One region of the Pseudomonas sp. GW823-FHT01D03 genome, then DNA from elsewhere that is predicted to be linked to it. Evidence: riboswitches for the same ligand, from Rfam matches in the RefSeq annotation. Region 1 holds a riboswitch; the other holds the start of a gene.
The links. A riboswitch is a leader RNA that binds a small molecule or an ion and turns the genes downstream of it on or off. The one in region 1 is predicted to bind cobalamin.
Positions count from the first base shown of each region.

Region 2: another riboswitch for cobalamin. It lies ahead of cobW (cobalamin biosynthesis protein CobW); the one in region 1 lies ahead of cobO (cob(I)yrinic acid a,c-diamide adenosyltransferase).

Region 1 is NZ_JBXAKK010000001.1:1,890,024-1,899,555, reverse strand. Features, by position in the region: gene cobT (nicotinate-nucleotide--dimethylbenzimidazole phosphoribosyltransferase) at 1-892, opposite strand, end outside; gene cobU (bifunctional adenosylcobinamide kinase/adenosylcobinamide-phosphate guanylyltransferase) at 889-1,410, opposite strand; gene AC1RBR_RS08460 (cobyric acid synthase) at 1,523-2,974, opposite strand; gene cobD (threonine-phosphate decarboxylase CobD) at 2,971-3,963, opposite strand; gene cbiB (adenosylcobinamide-phosphate synthase CbiB) at 3,956-4,864, opposite strand; gene bluB (5,6-dimethylbenzimidazole synthase) at 4,861-5,511, opposite strand; gene AC1RBR_RS08440 (cobyrinic acid a,c-diamide synthase CobB) at 5,508-6,890, opposite strand; gene cobO (cob(I)yrinic acid a,c-diamide adenosyltransferase) at 6,887-7,498, opposite strand; cobalamin riboswitch at 7,580-7,810, opposite strand; gene AC1RBR_RS08430 (hypothetical protein) at 7,975-8,559, shown strand; gene AC1RBR_RS08425 (PQQ-dependent sugar dehydrogenase) at 8,626-9,532, shown strand, end outside.
Region 2 is NZ_JBXAKK010000001.1:3,374,503-3,384,034, forward strand. Features, by position in the region: gene AC1RBR_RS14630 (vWA domain-containing protein) at 1-413, opposite strand, end outside; gene AC1RBR_RS14635 (magnesium chelatase ATPase subunit I) at 518-1,516, opposite strand; gene cobN (cobaltochelatase subunit CobN) at 1,660-5,508, opposite strand; gene cobW (cobalamin biosynthesis protein CobW) at 5,512-6,582, opposite strand; cobalamin riboswitch at 6,681-6,893, opposite strand; cobalamin riboswitch at 7,988-8,209, shown strand; gene AC1RBR_RS14650 (CbtB domain-containing protein) at 8,332-8,529, shown strand; gene AC1RBR_RS14655 (CbtA family protein) at 8,541-9,239, shown strand; gene AC1RBR_RS14660 (cobalamin biosynthesis protein) at 9,236-9,532, shown strand, end outside.

The DNA of each region.
Region 1 (9,532 bases):
GGCGATGGCCTGGCTCGGCCCCACGATGACCGAACAGCAGCCACTCGCGGCAGGCCGGATTCAGCCGCACCGCGACCAACGCAGCGACCGTGCAGATAAAGCCGTCGACCAGCACCGCGACGCCTTCCTGCGCACAGGCCAGATACGCGCCGACCAATGCGGCAATTTCAAAACCGCCGAGGTTGAACAGCGTTTGCAGCGCATCGCCACGTTGCGCCGCGTGCAGCGCCAGTGCGCGCTCGATCACTTGCGCTTTATGGCTGACGCCTTCGGCATTCAACCCGGTGCCGGGACCGGTCAGGTGCACCACCGGGCAATCGAGCAAGGCACACGCCAGCGCACTGGCGGCAGTGGTGTTGCCGATGCCCATTTCGCCGCCGATGAACAGCTGTGCGCCGGCCGCTTTGGCGCGCAGCACGCTATCACGACCGGCCTGCAAGGCGAGTTCGCCCTGTACCTGGGTCATCGCCGCGCCCTTGGCGAAATTCGCCGTGCCCGGGCCGATGTTCAGATGGCGCACGCCCGGCAGATTCAACGACGGCGTCACAGTGCCCAGATCAACCACTTCCAGCTGCGCATCGAGCTGCCGCGCCAACACGCTGATTGCCGCACCGCCGCTGACAAAGTTGAGCAGCATCTGCCCGGTGACTTCCTGCGGGAACGCCGAAACGCCTTCCGCGACCACCCCGTGGTCACCGGCAAAAATCGCGATCCAGACCTGCTTAAGGGTCGGCTTGATCTGCCCCTGCAACCCGGCCAGTTGCACCGCCACGCTTTCGAGGCGACCGAGGGAACCGGCCGGTTTGGTCAGTTGCTGTTGGCGCGCCGCCGCCTGTTCAACGATCTCGGCATTCACGGATTGGCACGGGTTCAACCACCACGCTTGAGTCATAACGCAGGTCCTTTCAGGGTCAGGGGCAGGCCGGCGACCGTCAGGACGACTCGCTGACAACGCTCGGCCAGAGCTTGATGCAGCCAACCGGCTTCATCGACGTAGCGGCGAGTCAATTCGCCCAGCGGCACGACACCCATTCCGGTCTCGTTGCTGACAAAAATGATTTCCCCCGGCAATGACGCCAGGCAGTCCAGCAGGGCTTCACGCTCAGCGGGGAGACGCGCGGCGTCATCGAGCATCAGCAGATTGGTCAGCCATAGAGTCAGGCAGTCGACCAGCAGGCAACGCTCGGCACTGGCGTTCTCGCGCAGGACGCGGGCCAGTTCCAGCGGCTCTTCGATCAGCGCCCATTCGGCCGGACGCCGGGCGCGGTGATGGGCGACCCGCTCGTTCATTTCGCCGTCCAGCGGCTGGCTGGTGGCGATGTAAGTGACCGCCAGATGGCTGTCGCTGGCGAGTTTTTCCGCCAGGCGACTTTTGCCGGAGCGGGCGCCGCCGAGGATCAGTTGGAGCATGGTTCATTCCTTCAAATTAGCGGTGTACCGACTTCAGTCATCGCGAGCAGGCTCACTCCTACAGAAGATCGCATTCCCCTGTAGGAGTGAGCCTGCTCGCGATGAATCCACCTCAAATCCCGCAGAGCTGACGCAACAAATCGGTATCCAGATGCTTCTCCACCAGATCCGCCAGCCGCTCGATATCGCGCTCGCGCAAGCCGTGGTAATCCACCTCCTGCACAGCGCTCAACCCGGCCCAGCGCAGCAACGCGGCACTGGCTTGCGGTGATTCAAACAAGCCATGCAGATAAGTGCCGAACACCTGCCCGTCCAGACTCTGCGCGCCGTCGCAACGACCGTCACCCAGATGCACCGCCGCATTCTCCAGCGCCGGCCCCACCGTCACGCCGGCATGGATTTCATAGCCACTGACCTCGGCGTTTTCCAGCGCCAGACGTCCGCGCACATTGCGCAATTGCTTCTCGGCTTCCAGCGTGGTTTCGAATGCCAGCAAACCCAGGCCGGCACTGGAACCAGGCGCGCCTTCGAGGCCCAGCGGATCGTGCACCTGCTCACCGAGCATCTGCAGACCGCCACAGATCCCCAGCAACTTGCCGCCATAACGCAGGTGCCGATTGATCGCCGTGTCCCAGCCATTAGCACGCAAATACGCGAGGTCGCTGCGCACGCTTTTCGAGCCGGGCAGGATGATCAGGTCGGCGGCAGGGATAGCCTGCCCCGGGCCGATGAATTGCAGATCGACCTGCGGATGCAGTCGCAGCGGATCGAAGTCCGTGTGGTTGCTGATGCGCGGTAGCACCGGCACCACCACTTTCAGTACTTGCTCGGCCTTGTCGGTCTGACGTTGATCGATGCCGTCCTCGGCCTCAAGATGCAGATCCATCACATACGGCAACACGCCGACCACCGGTTTGCCGGTGCGCTGTTCCAGCCAGTCGAGGCCCGGTTGCAGCAAGGCGATGTCACCGCGAAAACGGTTGATGATGAAGCCCTTGACCCGTGCCTGTTCGCTCGGCGACAGCAACTCCAGCGTGCCGACCAGATGCGCGAAAACGCCGCCGCGATTGATGTCGGCGATCAGCAGCACCGGGCAATCCACCGCTTCGGCGAAGCCCATGTTGGCGATGTCACCGGCACGCAGGTTGATCTCGGCCGGCGAGCCAGCGCCTTCGACCATGACCAGCGGATACGCCGCGCTGAGTCGCTGGTGCGACGCGAGCACCGCTTGCATGGCGATGGCTTTGTAGTCGTGATACGCCACCGCGTTCATGCTGGTGACCGCGCGGCCATGGATGATCACCTGCGCGCCGGTGTCGCTGTTGGGTTTGAGCAGCACCGGGTTCATGTCGGTGTGTGGTTCGAGATGCGCCGCTTGTGCCTGCACCGCTTGCGCCCGGCCGATCTCGCCGCCGTCGGCGGTCACTGCGCTGTTGAGCGCCATGTTCTGCGGCTTGAACGGCACCACCGCCACGCCCTGACGGGTGGCCCAGCGGCACAGCGCCGTCACCAGCGTGCTTTTACCGGCGTCGGACGTGGTGCCTTGAACCATCAAGGTTGTCATTGGTTTTCCTTGGCGAAAGCTTGCAGCGCTTGTTCGAGACGCGCTTCTTCAGCGGCGTTGGCAGGCAGGCCGAAACGCAAGCTGCTGTTGTGGGTGAAGATGCGCAGGAGGATGCCGCGTCGGGCCATGAATTCGTGCAGCACAGGCGCGCGCTCGGTGATCAGCCACTGGAACAACGCGCAACCACCGTGGGGTTTGAAGCCGTAGCGCTCCAGCAGCAAAGCCAGACGTTCACTGGCTTCATCGCTGCGAATGCGTTGCCGGGTGTGCGCTTCGGTGTCTTGCAGACACGCCTGACCGAGCACCCGCGTCGGCCCGCTGACCACCCAGGGTCCGACCTGCTCCGCGAGCAATCTGAGCAATTTGCGCTCGGCCAGCACAAAGCCCAGACGCACCCCGGCCAGACCGAAAAACTTGCCGAACGAGCGCAACACGATCAGGCCAACTTGATGGGTCTGCGACGCCAGACTCAACTGCGGCGTGTTGTCCATAAACGCTTCATCGACCACCAGCCAACCGCCGCGCTGAGCCAGCCGCGCGTGCCAGTCGAGCAGCCGCGCCGGGGTCAGGCTCAGGCCGGTGGGGTTGTTCGGATTGACCACCACCAGCACGTCGAGGCTGTCGAGGAAGAATTCGACTTCCTGCTCCAGCACTTCGCGCACGATGTAACCGCTGCGGCGCCAGGCTTCGGCGTGCTCGGCATAACACGGCGACAACACGCCGACCTTGCCGGCGCGGCGCAAACGCGGCAGCAACTGAATCGCCATCTGCGAACCGGCCACCGGCAGCACCTGCGAGGCGCCGTAGTAATCGCACGCGGCCTGCTCCAGCCCGTCATCGGTTTCCGGCAAGCGTGCCCAGGCGCGCAGCGGAATCTCCGGGACCGGAAACGGCCACGGCGCAAGGCCGCTGGAGAGGTCCAGCCAGTCAGCCTCGGCAATCCCGTAATCGAGTGCAGCCTTGCGCAGCCGGCCACCGTGCTCAAGCATAGAATTCAGCCCCCACGCAGAGAATCAGCAGCCATAACCATACCCCGCGCTGAACCAATTGCCAGCCGCGATCAATCGAATCGGCATCCGCCGGCGGACCTTCGCCCAGTTGCGGACGCTCATGCAGTTCACCGTGATAGATCGCCGGGCCGCCCAGTTCGACATTCAACGCACCGGCACCGGCCGCCATCACCGGGCCGGCATTCGGGCTGTCCCATTGCGGGCCCTGGCTGCGCCAGCATTTCCAGGCGAGCCGGGTGTTGCCCAGCAGCGCGTAGGTCAGCGCCACCAAACGGGCCGGAATGTAGTTGAGCACGTCGTCGATTTTTGCCGCGCACCAGCCGAATCGCTCAAAGCGTTCGTTGCGGTAACCCCACATCGCGTCGAGCGTATTGCTCAGGCGATAGAGCACCACGCCCGGCGCGCCGGCCACGACAAACCAGAACAGCGCGGCGAACACCGCGTCGCTGCCGTTTTCCAGCACCGATTCGGTGGCGGCACGGGCGACCGCGGTGCTGTCCAGTTCGCTGGTCTGGCGACTGACCAGATAGCCGACGCGTTTGCGCGCCTCTTCCAGATCATCGGCGCGCAAGGCGGCGGCTACCGGCGCGACATGCTCACCGAGGCTGCGCATGCCGAGGGCGCAATACAGCGCAAGAATCTCGACGATCCAGCCCACGTAAGGCGTCCAGGAAAACGCGGTGGCGAGCAAGGTCAGCGGCAGCACCGCGATCACCCACGCGGTGACCCCGTGACTGCGCCAGCCACGCCCGCCCGCATTTAAACGGCACTCGATGCGCCCGGCAAAATTGCCGAACGCTACCAGCGGATGCCAGCGTTTCGGTTCACCCAGCAGCGCATCCAGCGCGACCGCGGCGACACTCAACAACGCCACACTCATTGATTCACTCCCCAAAAATTTTCGTACAGCAACTCATTGAGCGGCCGCGCCTGCGCCCACCCTTCGAGTACCAGCATCGGCGCCGGATAGAATTCCTTGACCGGCCCCAGGCACAACACCGCCAGCGGCTTGGCCCCGGCCGGCAACCGCAGCAGATCGGCCAGTGCCTGCGGTTCGAACAGCGACACCCAGCCCATGCCCAGTCCTTCGGCACGGGAGGCCAGCCACAGATTCTGAATCGCGCAGGACAGCGAGGCCATGTCCATTTCCGGCAGCGTACGACGGCCGAAAATGTGTTTTTCACGATCGTCCATCAGTGCCGCGACCAGCACTTCGGCGCAGTCATTGATGCCTTCGACCTTGAGCTTCATGAACTCGTCACTGCGCTCGCCGAGGGCTTCGGCGGTACGCACGCGCTCTTCTTCGACGAGGTTCTGGATCTGCCCGCGCAAGCCGCGATCGCTGATGCGGATGAAACGCCATGGCTGCATCAGGCCGACGCTGGGCGCCTGATGCGCGGCTTCGAGCAGGCGGCGCAGCAGCTCCGCCTCGACCGTGCCGCCGGTGAAGTGGCGCATGTCGCGGCGTTCGGCGATGGCTTTATAAACCGCTGTGCGCTCGGCTTCAGTGAATGCGTTGTCGGTCATGGCCTCTTCGCGAGCAAGCCCGCTCCCACAGGGGTTAGGTGATCCAATGTGGGAGCGGGCTTGCTCGCGAAAGCGGCCTCAAGATCTGGCACAAACAGTGCCGCGATAGCCGCAGGATTCGACGGAAAGTAGAAATGCACGTACGACGCCGTCATCCGACCTTCCCGATATACCGCCTCGGCTCCGCGTCCGCCATTCGGGCTCAGGCCCCGGGCGATCGGCGTCAACTCAGTGGTGGTCAGGGAATGGTGATAGGTGTGGCCGCGCAACGAACCTTCCGGCAGATCCACCGCTTGCAGTGCCAGTGCCGCCAGACGTTTTTGCATTACCGCCTCACCGCGCAGCAGCCCGACCAGTTCGGCGCGGGTGCCGTCGACATCGGTCAACGCGTCGAGCAGGTAGAGCATGCCGCCGCACTCGGCGAGCAACGGCTTGCCGGCGGCGTGGTGCGCACGGATCGCATCGAGCATCGCGGTGTTTTGCGATAACGCGACATGGTGCAATTCCGGATAACCACCGGGCAGATACAGACTGTCGGCCTCGGGCAATTGCGTATCGCGGATCGGCGAGAAGAAACTCAACTCGGCGCCCATCGCCCGTAGCAGGTCGAGACTGGCGCCGTAGGTGAAGGCAAAGGCCTCATCGCGAGCGACGGCGATGCGCACGCCGTCGAGCAGCGGTTCGGCAGGGATCACTTCAGGTGCGGCAAATTCCACGGCCGGTGGCAGCGCTACCTCGCAACTGCTGGCCAAGGCTTCGGCGGCGGCGTCGAGACGCAGGTCGAGATCATTCAGTTCGCTGGCCTGCACCAGACCGAGGTGCCGGCTCGGCAACTCGATCCCGGTCTCGCGGGACAGCGCGCCGTACCAGCGCAGACCTTCGGTGAGGCTGCCTTCGAGCAACTGTGCATGACGCAAGGTGCCGACACGGTTGGCCAGCACGCCGGCGAATGGCAGGTCCGGCTGATACTTCGCCAAACCCAGTGCCAGGGCGCCAAAGGTCTGGGCCATGGCGGTGCCGTCGATTACGCCGAGCACCGGCACGCCGAAATGCCGCGCCAGATCAGCGCTCGATGGCGTGCCGTCGAACAGGCCCATCACGCCTTCGATCAGGATCAAATCGGCTTCGGCGGCGGCTTCCCACAACAGACGGCGACTTTCCTGCTCGCCGACCATCCACATGTCCAGTTGATACACCGGCGCACCGCTGGCGCGCTCGAGGATCATCGGGTCGAGGAAGTCCGGGCCGCACTTGAACACGCGCACCTTACGCCCCTGGTTGCGATGCAAGCGAGCGAGCGCGGCGGTGACGGTGGTCTTGCCCTGACCGGAGGCCGGCGCGGCAATCAGTACCGCCGGGCAGTGACGTGGTTGATTCAAAGTTCGACGCCTTTCTGCGCTTTGATGCCGGCCTGGAAGGCGTGTTTGAGCATGCCCATTTCGGTGACGGTATCTCCCATCTCGATCATTTCCGGCTTGGCCGCGCGACCGGTGACGATCACGTGCTGCATCGGCGGACGCGCCTGCAAGTCGCTGAGCACCTGATCAAGATCGAGGTAGCCGTGCTTGAGGGCGATGTTCAGTTCGTCCAGCACCACCAGGCCGATCGACGGATCGCGCAGCAGCTCGCGGGACACTGCCCACGCGGCTTCGGCGGCGGCGATGTCACGCTGGCGATCCTGGGTTTCCCAAGTGAAACCCTCGCCCATCACGTGAAAACGCACTTGCTCGGGGAAGCGGCGGAAGAACAGTTCTTCGCCAGTGCTGTTGCGGCCCTTGATGAACTGCACCACGCCACACTGCATGCCGTGGCCCATGGCGCGGGCGAGCATGCCGAACGCCGAGCTGCTTTTGCCTTTGCCATTGCCGGTCAGCACCAGCACCAGGCCGCATTCGTCAGGCGAATTGGCGATGCGTTCGTCGATCACGGCTTTTTTGCGCTGCATACGCGCCAGATGGCGTTCGTCGCGCTCGGGGGAATCGGTCATGGGGGAGCTCTCCGTTGAGGCTGGATAACGGCGGGCAGGCACAAGAATAGACGGCAAAAAGCCTGGCATCGCCCACCGTGATGCCGCTGGATGGATCAGGCCGGTCTCCGGGCTCATGAGCGGCGAATCGCCTGGCTGCGCGCCTTCCCGCTTCTGTCGAGGCAGTGGCTCAAGGCGCAGCTTTTACTCATTTACCGTTGCGGGGGCAGCGCCGGGATCGTGATCGTTCTTCGCCTGAAGACAACCCTCACCGGCTTCCCTGTTTCACTCTGTCGACACAGGTCACAGAGCACCTGAAACAAGCCGCGAAGGTTAGAGGGTTGGGGGTGGAGCGTCAATTAAAGAGGGGGCCGGCGGGCGAATAACTGCCGTCGATCAATTAACTGACGCCAATCTTGTGCCAAACTGAGACAAGTGATATCAAAGAGCCATGCTTTTGTTTGAAAAAGCACACTACAACAATAAGGATGATGACGATGCAAGGCATGATCATCAGCAACCCGCGCCTGGAATTCCTGCGCCCGATGCTTGAACGCTGGTTTGACTGTATCGACCGCTACAACGCCATTCGCGGCGACAACGACACCCCTTACTGGCATGACGAGAAAGCCAATCTCGGATTGCTCTCCGCTGCGGCATGGATGGCCGAACTGGTAACCCTTTGCGACACCCCCACCCGTAAACAGAATGAGGAAGGCGAACGCAATGCCCGCGCCGACCTGTTCATCGCCGGCGCCGAAGACCGCGCCTACCTCCAGGCCACCCAGCGCTGGCCACGGGTCAACAACCTCAATCTGACCCAGGCCCTGCTGGACATCACCAGCGATGCCAAACGCATCAGCTTCGCCAGCGATCTCAAACTCGGCTGCCTGTTCGTCGCCCCGCAAAAGGCCCAGCACAGCGCCAGCCCCGAAGAACTGCAGGACATGGTCGACGACCTGCAAAAGGAACACTGCTGCGCGGTGGCCTGGTATTTCCCCTACGCCTACCGCAAGTTGCGCAGCGAAGCGGGCAACTATCACCCGGGCGTCGCCGTGCTGTTCAAAGAGGCCCGCGGTTGAGCGGTTGAACCATCGGGTGCGCAAGCTCCTCTATGATTAGGCAAGCATTCATAGGGAAGATCAGTAATGCGCAAAACCCAACTCGCTCTCGTCATCGCCCTCGCCGGAGGGCTCGCCGCCTGCGGTGAATCCTCCAGCCTGCAAGTTTCTGACGGCACCGGCCCGTCACCGAAACTGCCTGAACCGAACAAAACCCTGATCCCGACGGTGAACATCGCCCCGGCGGTCGGCTGGCCTGCGGGCGGCAAACCGACTGCTGCGGCCGGCACGCAAGTCGCGGCATTCGCCGAAGGCCTCGATCACCCGCGCTGGCTCTACGTACTGCCCAACGGTGATGTGCTGGTGGCGGAAACCAACGCCCCGCCCAAACCGGATGACAGCAGTGGTGTTCGCGGCTGGGTGATGAAGAAAGTCATGGGCAAGGCCGGCGCTGGTGTGCCGAGCCCGAATCGCATCACCCTGCTGCGCGATGCCGACCACGACGGCGTGGCCGAGACCCGCACGGTGTTTCTGCAGAATCTCAACTCGCCGTTTGGCATGACCCTGGTCGGCAACGATTTGTACGTCGCCGACACCGATCGCCTGCTGCGCTTCCACTACGAGCAAGGCGCGACCGAGATCAAGACGCAGCCGATCAAAGTCACCGACCTGCCGGGCGGCACCCTGAACCATCACTGGACCAAGAACGTCATCGCCAGCAAGGACGGCAACAAGCTGTACGTCACCGTCGGCTCGAACAGCAACGTCGGCGAGAATGGTCTGGATAAAGAAGAAGGACGTGCGGCGATCTGGGAAGTGGATCGCGCCACCGGCAACCACCGGATCTTCGCCTCAGGCATTCGCAACCCCAACGGCCTGGCGTGGGAACCCACCACAGGCGCGCTGTGGACAGCAGTCAACGAACGTGACGAGATCGGCAGCGACCTGGTGCCGGACTACATCACCTCGGTCAAGGACGGTGGCTTCTATGGCT
Region 2 (9,532 bases), 1.5 Mb from region 1:
CGCCCATCCGTCACCACCAGCACGCGCTGCTGCTCGGCCGGGAAGCGCTTTTGTCGTTGGGTCAGCCATTGCTGTGCCTGCGTCAAAGCTGCCACTAGCGGCGTTCCACCGCCCGCCCCTAGTGCCTCCAGCCAGGTGCGCAAGCCACTCGACGCCTTCAACCCCTGCACCTGCCATTTCGGCGCGCTGCCGCTGGCGGTCAGCAGGGCCAGTCGCGCCCGTTGCCGATAAGCATCATCGAACAATTGCGCGAGCAAGCCCTTGGCATCGCTCAGCGCCTGATGCCGACGCGTCGAAGCCGAGGCATCGACGATCACCAGCCACAATTCATGGGGAGTACGAGTGCGCAACTGGAACTGCAGATCTTCGCGAGTCTGCGGCCGACCGTTGAGCAGCGTGCCCGGCCAGTTCACCAGACCGCTGCGCACAGCGTGGCGCTGGCCCTGGCGTCCGTGGTCGAGACGTCCGGCGCGGGGTCTGGCATTCGCCCCCGCGTCGGATCGGGGACGAATGCCGGTTACTTTTTTGGCCAGCTCGGAACTTCGCGACGGGCACCGGTGGCCAGTGCCGGGGCGGGCATATCACCCCACTGCCCCTGGCCCTCGCTTGAGTCGGCTTGCGTATTGGCCGAATTCTGCGCGGGTGGCTGCGGACTGGAAGAAGAGGACTCTCTACGGCGATGACGCAGGGCGAATTCCGCGACCGCGTCGATATCCTGCTCGGCAATCGCTGCCGCGCCGCGCCATGCCGCGTGCGCACGGGCCGCACGCAGCCAGACCAGATCGGCACGCAAGCCATCGACACCCGCCGCAAAGCAACGCTCGGTGATGCTCGCCAACGCGTCGTCATCCAGCGCAATGCTCGCTAACAGGATGCGCGCCTGCTCGCAGCGTTCGCGCAGCGCCTGTTGCTGTGCTTCCCACTGCGCGCAGAACGCCTGGGGACCGCTGTCGAAATCCAGTCGGCGGCGGATGATCTGCCCGCGCTCGGATGGCGCGGTGTTGCCGCTGAGGGCGACGTTCAGACCGAACCGGTCAAGCAGTTGCGGACGCAGTTCGCCCTCTTCCGGGTTCATCGTGCCAATCAAGACAAATCGCGCCGAATGCCGATGGGAGATGCCGTCGCGCTCGATCAGGTTGGTGCCGCTGGCTGCCACATCGAGCAGCAGGTCCACCAGATGATCGGGCAGCAGGTTCACTTCATCGACGTAGAGCACACCGCCGTCGGCCTTGGCCAAAACACCGGGAGAAAACTGCGCCCGCCCTTCACTCAGTGCCGCGTCGAGATCGAGGGTGCCGACCAGACGTTCTTCGGTGGCGCCCAGCGGCAGCGTGACGAACTGACCGCTGGCGAGCAGATCGGCCAAGCCACGGGCCAGGGTAGATTTGGCCATGCCGCGTGGGCCTTCGATCAACACGCCACCGATTTTCGGGTCGATGGCGGTGAGGCACAGGGCGAGTTTCAGGTCATCGGCGCCGACCACGGCGGAGAGCGGGAAATGCGGGGTGTCGGTCATCTTCAATACTCGGTCATGGTCGGTGTGAATTCATTTCAATGTAGGAGTGAGCCTGCTCGCGATAGCGGTGGGTCAGCGACAAATAGGTTGGCTGATACACCGCTATCGCGAGCAGGCTCACTCCTACAAAATGTTGTGGTGTGTCAGGTGTCTTCTTCTATATCCAACAGCAGGTTTTCCAGGGCCTCTTTATAGGCCCCGGGTTCCTGCCACATCCCGCGCTGCTGCGCTTCGAGCATGCGCTCGGTCATGTCGCGCAGCGCGTGCGGATTGTGTTCACGAACAAAATCGCGGGTCGCCGGATCAAGCAGATAGGCGTCCGCCAGCAACGCGTACTGATGATCATCGATCAGTTGCGTGGTGGCGTCGAAAGCGAACAGGTTATCGACTGTCGCCGCCAGTTCGAAGGCGCCTTTATAGCCGTGCCGTTTGACCCCGTCGATCCATTTCGGATTGGCCGCCCGCGAGCGGATCACCCGATTGAGCTCTTCTTTCAGGGTGCGGATTTTCGGCAGATCCGGCTGGCTGTGATCGCCGTGATAACTCGCCGCCGCTTCGCCACGCAGGGTTTCCACCGCCGCGAGCATGCCGCCCTGGAACTGGTAATAGTCGTTGGAATCGAGCAGGTCGTGCTCGCGGTTGTCCTGATTCTGCAACACCGCCTGCACCTGGCTCAGGCGCTGAACGAACTGCTCGCGGGCGGCGGTGCCTTCGTCAGAACCGCCGTAAGCGTAGGCACCCCAGTTCAGGTAGACCTCGGCCAGATCTTCGCGGCTCTGCCACAGACGCCCATCGATGGCGCCCTGCACACCCGCGCCGTAAGCACCGGGTTTGGCACCGAAGATCCGCCAGCCGGCCTGGCGCCGCGCCGCGTCGGCATCCAGCCCCGATTGCAAAAGCGCCTCGCGCTCGGCACGCACTTTCGCGGCCAGCGGATTGAGGTCATCCGGTTCGTCCAGCGCCGCCACCGCTTGCACGGCCGCGTCGAACAAGCGAATCAGGTTGGCAAAGGCATCGCGGAAGAAGCCCGAGACCCGCAGCGTGACATCGACCCGTGGTCGGTCGAGCAGGCTCAGCGGCAGAATCTCGAAGTCATCAACGCGCTGACTGCCGGTGGCCCATACAGGACGCACGCCCATCAACGCCATGGCCTGGGCGATGTCATCACCGCCGGTGCGCATGGTCGCGGTGCCCCACACCGAGAGGCCGAGCTGGCGCAGGTGATCGCCGTGATCCTGAAGGTGCCGTTCGAGAATCAGCGTGGCGGACTGGAAACCGATGCGCCACGCGGTGGTGGTCGGCAGGTTACGCACGTCCACCGAGTAGAAATTGCGCCCGGTGGGCAGCACGTCGAGACGACCACGGCTGGGCGCGCCGCTTGGGCCGGCGGGGACGAAGCGGCCGTTCAGGGCGTCGAGCAGGCCACGCATTTCAGCGGGGCCGCAGGCGTCGAGGCGTGGGGCGACGACTTCGCACAGATTTTCAATGATTGCACTGACTTCAGCCCCCCTCGGTTCCTGTAGGAGTGAGCCTGCTCGCGATGGCGTCAGGTCAGGCAATTCAGTGTTGAATGACACACCGCTATCGCGAGCAGGCTCACTCCTACAAGGGGCGTGCAATGTTTCGGAGATCAGGTGGGTGGCGAACAGTTCGAGGCGTTCGCGGGTATCGCCGGCAGTGCGCCAGACTTCGTCGCTGACGCTTTGCAGCTCCGGCGGGCGCGGGCCGTTCCACGGGTCGGCAAGTGCGCAATCCAACGGATCAAACCCCAGCTCGAAGGCCTTGGCCAACGCCCGCAGCAGACTCGACTGCGCGCCCTTGCCGTCGCCACGCGGGATACGCAGCAAGGCCAGTAGCGTGTCGATGCGCAAACGTCCGGTCGGCGACTCGCCAAAGATGTGCAGGCCATCGCGGATCTGCGATTCCTTCAGGTCACACAGATAGGTGTCCAGACGCGGCAGCCAGATCGCGGCATCGGCGTCGCTGTCCAGACCGGCGTCGAGTTGCAGTTCGCGGTCGATCTGCGTCTCGCGCACCAGTTGCAGAATGTCACGCTGCAGCTCTCGCGCACGACGCGGATCGAGCAACTGAGCCTCGTAATATTCGTCGGCCAACAGTTCCAGATTGCGCAGCGGCCCGTAGGTTTCGGCGCGGGTCAGCGGCGGCATCAGGTGGTCGATGATCACCGCTTGCGTGCGCCGTTTGGCCTGGGCGCCCTCGCCCGGGTCGTTGACGATAAACGGATAGATGTTCGGCAGCGGCCCGAGCAATGCGTCCGGCCAGCAATTCTCCGAAAGCCCCACGCCCTTACCCGGCAGCCATTCGAGGTTGCCGTGCTTGCCGACGTGAATCACCGCGTGGGCACCGTAGGTGTTGCGCAGCCAGAAATAGAACGCCAGATAGCCGTGCGGCGGCACCAGATCCGGGTCGTGGTACACCGCACTCGGATCGACCTGATAACCGCGCGCCGGTTGAATGCCGACGAAGGTCAGGCCAAAGCGCAGCCCGGCGATCATCATCCGCCCGTCGCGGCACATCGGATCGTTTTGCGGCGCGCCCCAGCGTTCCAGCACTGCCGCGCGATTGGCCTGCGGCAGCGCATTGAACATCGCCAGATAGGCATCCATCGCCAGGCTTTGCTGGCACGGACGCAGGTCGATGCTGTCGAGGTCGTTGCTGACGCCGCCGAGCAATTGCTGGATCAGCTCAGTGCCGCTGTCCGGCAACTCAGCAGTCAACGGCAAGCCCTCGGTCTGCAACGCGCGCAGGATATTCAACGCCGCCGCCGGCGTATCGAGACCGACGCCATTGCCGATACGACCATCGCGGGTCGGGTAGTTGGCGAGAATCAGCGCGACGCGTTTTTCCGCGTTCGGCAGCCGCGCCAGATCGCTCCAGCGCCGGGCCAGCTCGGCGACAAAATCCATGCGCTCGGGTTGCGCCCGGTAGCAGACCACGTCGGACTGGCTGCGCTCGCTGCGCCAGGCCAGATCCTTGAAGCTGATCGGCCGGCTGATGATGCGCCCGTCGAGTTCCGGCAAAGCGATGTGCATCGCCAGATCTCGCGGGCCAAGGCCCTGCTCGCTGGCGCGCCAACCGGGTTCGTTGTCCTGGGCGCAGATCGCCTGAATCACCGGAATATTGCGCCGGAACGGGCGCAGATGCGGCGCTTCCGGGCTGGATTGCGCGAACCCGGTGGTGTTGAGAATCACCGCTGCCTCGACCTCGTCCAGCCAGTCCTCGACCACACTGAGGCAGCCGGATTCTTTCAGGCTGGCGACGGCAATCGGCAACGGATTGAGCCCTGCCGCCTGCAAGCGCTGGCAGAACACATCGATGAACGCGGTGTTGGCCGCCTGCAAATGCGAGCGATAAAACAACACCGCCGCGACCGGTTGACCGAGCAGCCATTCGGCTTGCCAGTCGCTCAGTGCGGCGGTGTTTTTCTGTGGGTGGTAAATCGCCGTACGCGGCAGCGCTTGCGGTTCGCCCCAGGCGTAGTCGCGCGCCAGCCAGCGGTTGGCCAGACAATGAAAGAAATCCAGCGCATTGCCCATGCCGCCCTGACGCAGGAACTGCCAGAGGCGGTCGCGATCTTCGGTGGGCACAGTGCTCAGGTCGCTGAGTTCCGGATCGGGACGATCATCGCCCGGCACCAGAATCACCTGCACCCCGCGCTCGGCCAACTCCACCAGACGCTCGACGCCATAACGCCAATAGGCAATGCCGCCGTGCAACGAAATCAGAATGACCTTGGCGTGACGCAGCACTTCATCGACATACAAATCGACCGAAGCATGATTCTGCACCTGCATCGGATTGGCCAGACGCAGGCTCGGATAATCCTCGGGCAACTGCTGCGCAGCTTCGGCGAGCAGCGCCAGGCTGGAGTCGCCGCTGCACAGGATCACCAGCTCGGCGGGGGTTTGTCCAAGGTCGGCGATGTTGTCATCCGACACAAAACCGCCGGGCTGGGTCCTGAGCAGGTGCATGGCTTAAACGCTGAGCGCGGCGCGCAGTTGCGCTTCGAGTTGCGCGGCGTCGAGTTCCTGACCGATCAGCACCAGACGGGTGACGCGCGCTTCGTCAGCGCCCCACTGGCGGTCGAAGTGCTTGTCGAAACGCGTGCCCACGCCCTGAATCAACAGGCGCATCGGCTTGTTCGGAATCGCCGCGAAGCCCTTCACGCGCAGGATGCCGTGCTGCACAACCAGTTGCGTCAGCGCGTCGAGCAGCAGGCTTTCGTCGGCTTGCGGCAGTTCGATCGAGATCGAATCGAAGGCGTCGTGATCGTGGTCATCGTGGTCGTCATCACCGTCATGGTGGTGATCGTGATGGCTGTGCCGGCTGTCGATATGTTCTTCGGATCCGGCGCCCAGACCAATCAACACGTCCAGCGGCAGGCGACCGTTGCTGGCTTCGATGATTTTTACTGCCGGCGGCAGTTCTTCGGCGACTTCAGCTCGCACGCGAGCCAGATCTTCGGCGCTGGTCTGGTCGGCCTTGTTGAGGATCACCAGATCGGCGCTGGCCAGTTGATCGGCGAACAGTTCGTGCAGCGGCGATTCGTGATCCAGATTCGGATCGAGTTTGCGCTGGGCATCGACCTGATCCGGGAACGCAGCGAAGGTGCCAGCGGCCACGGCCGGGCTGTCGACCACGGTGATCACCGCATCCACGGTGCAGGCGCTGCGGATTTCCGGCCACTGGAAGGCTTGCACCAATGGTTTTGGCAGAGCCAGACCGGAGGTCTCGATCAGGATGTGATCGAGATCGCCGCGACGGGCGACCAGTTCACGCATCACCGGGAAGAACTCTTCCTGCACCGTGCAGCACAGGCAGCCGTTGGCCAGTTCGTAGACGCGGCCGGTGGCTTCTTCTTCGGTGCAGCCGATGGTGCATTGCTTGAGGATTTCACCGTCGATGCCCAGCTCGCCGAACTCGTTGACGATCACCGCGATGCGACGGCCCTGAGCGTTGTCGAGCATGTGCCGCAGCAAGGTGGTTTTGCCCGAGCCGAGGAAACCGGTGACGATGGTGACGGGGAGTTTGGCCAGTGTTTTCATCGGATGCCCTTTGGCAAGGTGGCGGGCATGCGGGACGAGATCCGCTGCGAGCGTGCGCGCGGAAGAATTCGCCACCGGATCACCCCGCCCGGTTGTAGTGAGAAATCTGTCACGAGGCAGGTCTCCTGGCTGACGGTGTTCAGGCCTTGCGCCTGGCGTTCGTTGCGCCTTCCCGCGGGCTCAGTGGATTGAGCTGGCAGTGGCGTGGCAACGAACTTCACCGTTCACAGTTGCGGGGGCAGCCGCGGCTTTGACCGCGTTCCCTTCTTAGCTTCGGCGTGGGCCGAAGAACCTCGAAAGCGCAAGGCTACGCATCGGTTGGTGACCGGTCAATGGTTGGATTGGGGGCATATCCGTTGCTGCGGGGGTTGCTGATTACGGTTTCGCCATTGCGGCGGGTCACTTTTGCCAGACTTCGGGTTACGGGGTTTGGTTTTTTTGGATTGGGGGCATATCCGTTTCTGCGGGTGTCGCCGCTGGCGGTTTCGCCGTTGCGGCGGGTCACTTTTGCCAGACTTCGGGTTAAGGGGTTTGGTTTTTTTGGATTGGGGGCATATCCGTTTCTGCGGGTGTCGCCGCTGGCGGTTTCGCTCTTACAGCGAGTCACCTTTTCCAAACGCCGAAAAGGTAACCCAAAAGGCTTTGCCCCGGCGTACGGCACTTCGCTGAGGCTCAGTGTTCCCTCGCTACGGTGTCCATCAGGGGGCATCGCCTACGGTTTGCTTCGCTGCACCTCCTCTCGATGTATGCGGCTTCGCCGCATGGCGCTGCGCGCCTGCCCCTGATGGACACCTTCGCTCGGCCTGCCGAAGGGGCAAAAAATCAAAAGCCACATCAAAAGCCAGAGCCAAAGCAGGTCAAAAGATCGCAGCCTTCGGCAGCTCCTACATGGGATTGGGTGTGTTCAGTTGGAGTTTGGTTGGCTGGCAGGCCGCCTTCGCGAGCAAGCCCGCTCCCACAGTTGGAATGGGCGTGTTCAGTTGGAAATTGGTCGGCTCGCAGGCCGCCATCGCCAGCAGGCTGAAAGCGTGCACCCCATGCGGCGAAGCCGCCCCACTCAACACGATGAGCGTTAGCTCGAGTAAAGCTTTTGATCTGAAGGCCCGTCGGCAGGCTGAGTGGAGGGATTTATCCGGGGGTGGGAGCGCAGCGACCGTTTGGCGCAGCCAAACACAGCGAGAGGAGGTGCAGCGAAGCAAACCGTAGGCGCTGCCCCCCGGATGAATCCCGCAGCGAAGGAACCCGAGCCTAGGCGAGGGCCGAACGTCAGGGCAAAGACCTTTTGGTTACTTTTGGGGCGTTTGCCAAAAGTGACCCGCCGTAAGGGCGGAACCCTAAGAGGCCATTACCGCAGCAACGGATATGCCCCCAATCCCAATTGACTCAAATCCTCCCCTCATGCTCTCCTACACAACTTGTTACGGGTGCCCTTCACAGGGTGAAACGGGAAACCGGTGAATCATGTGCTTTACTCAAAGCCATGTCAGTCCGGTGCTGCCCCCGCAACGGTAAGCGAGCGAAGCGTCAAATCCACTGTGCCATTACGGCATGGGAAGGTGATGCTTGCAGGTCGGCCAGACGCCAACCCCTCGTGAGCCCGGAGACCGGCCCGCAACACACAGTGCGCAGTTTGCGTCGCTGAACATAACAAACCCGCGGTGGGCGGGCGCTGTTCGAACCTCTGCGTGCCCGACTCGCAGGGGTTTTCATGCGCTCTGTTGACCCGCTGACACTCCAGAGGGAAGCGCCATGTCGATCATCAGCAGCACCGGCAGCAACACCGATAAAATCTCCAGCACCAGCACATTGAGCCAACGCCTGACCGCCGCGATTTTCGCGTCGATCCTGGGTGCCGGCCTCGTTTACTTCGCCGGTTTCTCGCACATCGAAGCGGTGCACAACGCCGCTCACGATACCCGCCACAGCGCCGCGTTTCCGTGCCACTGAGACCTGCCGACATGATCAAGCGTATCGCGCAAACCGCAGGTTTCACCGGCCTGCTGGCCGCCCTGCTGCTGACCTTGCTGCAAAGCTTCTGGGTCTCGCCGCTGATTCTGCAGGCCGAAACCTTCGAGAAATCCGAACCTGTGGCCGTTCACGAACACGCCGCCGGCACCGCCGCTCACACCCATGACGCCGAAGCCTGGGAGCCAGAAGATGGCTGGCAACGTGTGGTCTCGACCACCGGCGGCAATCTGGTGGTGGCAGTCGGGTTCGCCCTGATGCTCGCCGGCCTGTACACCCTGCGTGCACCGACCAAAACCTCGCAAGGCCTGCTCTGGGGCCTGGCCGGTTACGCGACCTTCGTGCTCGCACCGACCCTGGGCCTGCCGCCTGAACTGCCGGGCACCGCTGCAGCCGATCTGGCGTCGCGGCAAACCTGGTGGATCGGCACCGCCGCTTCCACCGCTGTTGGCCTGGCGTTGATTGTGTTCAGCCGCCACTGGTTGATGAAGCTGCTCGGCGTGGCGATCCTCGCCGTGCCGCACGTGATCGGCGCACCGCAACCGGAAGTGCATTCGATGCTCGCCCCGGAGGCGCTGGAAGCCCAGTTCAAAATCGCTTCGCAGTTGACCAACGTGGCGTTCTGGCTGGCCCTGGGCCTGATCAGCGCCTGGTTGTTCCGCCGCAAAAGCGATGGTCAATACCACGCATGACCGATGACCGCGCAGCGCCGACCTTTGTGGTCGGCCTGGGCTGCCAGCGCGGCTGCCCGGTCAGCACGCTGCGCGCGTTACTCGATCAGGCGTTGCAGGCGCATCGCATCGAGCTGGAAGCGGTCAAGGCCCTGGCCAGCATCGATCTCAAACGCGATGAACCCGGTTTGCAGGAACTGGCCAGCCAGTTGGCGTTGCCGCTGTTGTATTTCAGCAGCGATGAATTGGCCAGTTACCAGCAGCGACTCAGCCATCACTCCCAAATCGCCTATGAGCGCACCGGTTGCTACGGC